2 regions of the Micromonospora sp. NPDC005172 genome follow, and region 1 is predicted to be linked to the other one. Evidence: riboswitches for the same ligand, from Rfam matches in the RefSeq annotation. Region 1 holds a riboswitch; the other holds the start of a gene.

Region 1 (2,453 bases):
CGCGCCACAGTCGGCGTCGACCACGCCGGCCGCCGTCTGGATGCCACCGAGCAGGTGCTTGAGGAACTCGGGCTCGGCGTACGACTCACGGGTGTGCCCGCCGCCGGTGTACCAGGAGCGGCCACCGTCGAAGTCCTGACACCACGCCGTCGGGTGGTCGGCGCCCATCGCGCCGGCGCCCGGGGTGTAGCTCTTTTCGTCCAGGCTGGCCAGGACGTGCACGTCCGACCGGGGGTTGGTCTGGAAGTTGTACCACTCGTCGAACCGGGACCAGCGCTCCGGCAGTCCGGTGGTGGACGGGTGGGCCGGGTCCTCCACCTTGACGGTGGCCTGCTGGTTCTGCGGGTGGTTGGCGAAGTACGCGCCGACCAGGTCGCCGTACCAGGCCCAGCTGTACTCGGTGTCCGAGGCGGCGTGGACGCCGACGTAACCGCCGCCGGCCTTCACGTACCGCTCGAAGGCCGCCTGCTGGTCGGCGTTCAGGACGTCACCGGTGGTGGAGAGCCAGATCACAGCCTTGTACTTGGCGAGGTTGGCGTCGCTGAACGCGGCACCGTCCTCGGTGGTGTCCACCGTGAAGCCGTTGGTGGCACCGAGTTGCTGGATGGCGGCGATGCCGGTGGGGATGGCGTCGTGCCGGAAACCGGCGGTCTTCGAGAAGACCAGGACGGAGTAGGGGTCGGCCGCTGCGGCCTTCGCTGCCTTCGGTGGTGTCTTCTGCACCACCTTGGAGAAGGGAGTCGCGGCTTGCGCGTCTCGCGGTGGGACCTGCGCTGCGACCGGAGCCGCCTGCGCCGGAGACCCGATCAGGGCCGTCGACGCGAGCGCGAGGGACAACAGGGTAGCGGTGAGTGGTACGGGGGCACGACGAGAACGGGACACGCCGCCTCCAATGTCGCGGTGGACAGGACTCGCGGGGCCGGCTCGCCGAAGACCGTCCCAGATGGAGCCGGTGGAGACGCCGTGCCAGGGCGTCCACGCCGGCATTTTGTCGATTCGCTGAACAAATTAGTTCTGCTGCATCGATGTCCGGCAAGATGCCGGCGGGTAACGGTTCTGCAACGGCGGGCGACATTCCGAACAGGACCGGAGAAAGTACCCCGATCGATCTCTCGCGCCGCGGCGGCGGGCTCTCCCTTGGCAGGGGAGGCGATGTGTCGTACGGTGACACGCAAGTAACCCACGGGAGCCCGGTGTACCGGGCTGAGAGGGGGGCTGACAGCCCCCGACCGTCGAACCTGATCCGGGTAATGCCGGCGCAGGGAGGAGCGTTGCCGTGCCGTCCCTCGGCCGACTGCATCTGATCACCGACACCCGACCCGGGCGCGATCCACTCACCGTGGTCCGGGCCGCCCTCGCGGCGGCCCGCGCCGACCTCGTCGTGCAGGTCCGGGTGGAGGACTCCGCCACCGACCGCGAGGCGTACGACCTGGCCGCCCGGGTGCTGGCGCTGTGCGCGCCGTACGGCGCGACGTGCCTGGTCAACGACCGGCTGCACGTGGCGCTCGCGGTGGGCGCCGCCGGTGGCCACGTCGGCGCCGACGACCTACCGGTCGCCGCGGCCCGGCACGTGCTCGGCGCAACCGGCGTGCTGGGCGCCACCGCCCGCGAGCCGAGGACCGCGATCGAGGCCGTCGTCGCCGGGGCCAACTACCTGGGCGTCGGCCCGTGCCACGCCACGAGCACCAAGGTCGGTCTGCCCGACCCCATCGGGACCGTCGGGATACGCGACGTCGCCGACGCCGTCGACGTGCCGGTCATCGCGATCGGCGGGGTGACCGCCGACCGGGTGCCGGCGCTCCGGACCGCCGGGGCGTACGGGGTGGCGGTGGTCGGGGCGATCTGCTCGGCCGCCGACCCCGCTCGGGCGACCGCCGAACTGCTGCGGGCGCTGGCGTGACGCGTACCGAGGTGGCGGTGGTGGGCGGGGGCCCGATCGGGCTGGCCGTCGCGTGGCGCTGCGCCAGCCGGGGCCTGCGCGTCGAGGTACACGACGCGGCACCCGGATCGGGGGCGTCGGGCGTCGCCGCCGGGATGCTCTCTCCGGTCGCCGAGGCGTACTTCGGTGAGCGTGGGCTGACCGAGCTGCTGGTGGCCTCCGCCGCCCGTTGGCCCACGTTCGCCGCCGAGCTGACCGAGGACAGCGGCACCCTCATCGGCTACCGGACCGAGGGCACGCTGATGGTCGGGCTGACCGGTGACGACCTGGCCGAGGCCCGCCGGCTCTGGGCGTACCAACAGGGTCTTGGTCTGCCGGTGACGCCGCTGCGCCCCACCGAGCTGCGCGACCGCGAGCCGGCGCTCGCCCCGCGGGTGCGCGGCGGCGCGCTCGCGCCCACCGACCACCAGGTCGATCCCCGGCTGCTGGTACCGGCGCTGCGCACGGCCGCGCGGCGGGCCGGCGCGGCGTTCGTGCCGCGACCGGTCCGGCGGCTGTCCGACGTGGACGCGAG
Region 2 (2,453 bases), on a different contig from region 1:
CCCCGAGGGCCCGAGCAGCAGGACCCGCTCGCCGTCCTCCACCCGGAGGTCCACCCCGCGTACGGCCCAGGCCCGCCGCCCGGCGTGCCGCCACCCGAAACCCCGCAGCAGTACGCCCACGACCCCTCCCTCCATGTCCTCGCCGGTGATCAAGAGGTTCGCGTCAGAATTCCGCCTGCCGATGACGCGAACCTTTTGATCACGGGGTGCGCGCGCAGGTCTAGATCAGCGCGCGGGTTCGGCCGGAGGGGAGGCGGTCCAGGGCGCCGGTGTTGGCCAGGGCGCGGGTGAGCAGCCAGCCGCCGACACCCGCGATGATCGTGGCGCTGACGATGGTGAGCAGCGCGTACGGGATGCGGTAGTCGCCCAGCGCGTAGTCCGCGTTCCAGACGAAGAAGTCGAACAGGGCCGCGCTGAGGCCCGTCAGCGCGCCGGCCAGCACGGCTGTCGGCAGCCGGTACGACCGGTAGCGGAACGCGGCGAACGCCAGCTCGGCCCCGATGCCCTGCACGATGCCCTGCGGGATGACCGTGCCGGCCCACTGGCTGCCCAGCAGCGCGGAGACGACCGCGGCCACCGTCTCGCAGTAGAGCGCGGCGCCGGGCTTGCGGATGACCAGCCCGCCGACCACGGCCGGCAGCAGCCACACGCCGTAGATCAGCGTCTGCGCCGGTGGGAAGAAGGCGAACGCGCCCTCGGTGGCGCTCCAGACCAGGCCCCAGGCCCAGAAGATGACGCCGAAGGCGACCGCGATCACCGAGGCGACCACGATGTCGATCGTGCGCCAGCGGTTGGTGGTGTTGTCCATGCTGTGCTCCCAGTTCAGTGAAACGAACCAGGAGAAGACGCACGCCGCGCGTCCGGTGGCACCGGACTCACGGCGCGGCTGGAGGTCGACCGAACTCCCTGCGCTGGCATTACCCAGATCAGGTTCGAGGGTCTGCGGGCGTGCCCGCACTCTCAGCGCTGTGCGCTCCCCTGTCGGATGTGAAGTTGTCTCGCTGACGCTAGCACCGACCAGGGGTAACAGCCCAGCAGGGCGTTGTGACGTGCGCGCATCCGGGCCGGCACGACGACGGCTGGGTAGGCTGACGATCATGCAGGTCGACGCGCGGGGTCTGACGTTCGAGGTACGCACCGGCGGCCCGTCCGACGGCGTCCCCGTCCTGCTCCTGCACGGGTTTCCGCAGCACAGCGGCGAGTGGGACGAGGTCGTGCCGCCACTGCACGCCGCCGGCCTGCGCACGTACGCGCTGGACCAGCGGGGCTACTCGCCGGGTGCCCGGCCCGCCGAGGTGGCGGGGTACCGCATCCCCGAACTGGTCGCCGACGCGGTCGCGGTGCTCGACGCGCTCGGTCTGGACGCCGTGCACCTGGTCGGCCACGACTGGGGCGCGATAGTGGCCTGGGCGGTGGCCGCCGCGCACCCTCGGCGCGTCCGTACGTTGACCGCGGTGTCGGTGCCCCATCCGGCGGCCATGGCGCACGCGCTCGCCACCGACGGTCAGCAGAAGGCCCGCTCGTCCTACATCGCGCTGTTCCGCAAACCCGGCAAGGCCGAGAAGGTGCTGTTGGCGTGGCACGCGACGGCGCTGCGCAAGCTGCTGGGCGGGGTCGGCGACGCCTCCCGCGTCGACCGCTACGCCGACCCGATGCGCGAGCCGGGCGCACTGACCGCCGCCCTGAACTGGTACCGGGCCATGTCCCGTGCCGACCTGGCCGCCGTCGGCCCGGTCGCCGTACCGACCACGTACGTGTGGAGCGACCGGGACGTCGCGATCGGTCGGGCCGCCGCCGAGGCGTGCGCCGCGAACGTGAGCGGCGACTACCTCTTCGTACCCCTGGGCGGGGTGAGCCACTGGATCCCGGACGCCGCGCCCGCCGTGCTGGCCGAGGCGGTCCTGGCGCGGGTCGCCGGGACGGCCTGAGCCGTGCCGGGCGGGGGAGAGTCGTGACCGTTCCCGTCGGCGGGCCGGGCACTCGCCGGTCGATCGCCGCGGAGCTGCGCCTACTGGGCGTACGCCCCGGATCGACGGTGCTGGTGCACGCCGGGATGCGCCCGCTGGGTTACGTCTGTGGCGGGCCGCAGGCGCTGGTGCTCGCCCTGCGTGACGCCCTCGGTCCGGACGGCACGATCGTGGTGCCCACCCACACACCTGACAACAGCGACCCGGCGCAGTGGCGGAATCCGCCGGTGCCGGTGGACTGGTGGCCGTTGATCCGCGCCGAGATGCCCGGCTTCGACCCGGTGGTCACGCCGAGCAGGCACATGGGCGTGTTCGCCGAGACGGTCCGCTGCTGGCCGTCGGCGCTGCGCAGCGGGCACCCCCAGGTGTCCTTCGCCGCGCTCGGCCCGGCGGCCGAGCGGGTGGTCGCCGGGCACACCCTGGCCGACATGCTCGGCGAGGGATCTCCGCTGGCCCGGCTCTACGACCTGGACGCCGACGTCCTGC

What was found. A riboswitch is a leader RNA that binds a small molecule or an ion and turns the genes downstream of it on or off. The one in region 1 is predicted to bind thiamine pyrophosphate.
Region 2: it holds a riboswitch for thiamine pyrophosphate, as region 1 does, so the genes downstream of both, ABZV06_RS25170 (ECF transporter S component) here and thiE (thiamine phosphate synthase) in region 1, are expected to answer to the same signal.

Annotation. Positions count from the first base shown of each region.
Region 1 covers NZ_JBEXIL010000040.1:7,816-10,268, reverse strand. The annotation lists gene ABZV06_RS23930 (ThuA domain-containing protein) at 1-882, opposite strand, end outside; TPP riboswitch at 1,173-1,282, shown strand; gene thiE (thiamine phosphate synthase) at 1,277-1,900, shown strand; gene thiO (glycine oxidase ThiO) at 1,897-2,453, shown strand, end outside.
Region 2 covers NZ_JBEXIL010000045.1:6,348-8,800, forward strand. The annotation lists gene ABZV06_RS25165 (ABC transporter ATP-binding protein) at 1-135, opposite strand, end outside; gene ABZV06_RS25170 (ECF transporter S component) at 221-808, opposite strand; TPP riboswitch at 886-990, opposite strand; gene ABZV06_RS25175 (alpha/beta fold hydrolase) at 1,098-1,928, shown strand; gene ABZV06_RS25180 (AAC(3) family N-acetyltransferase) at 1,952-2,453, shown strand, end outside.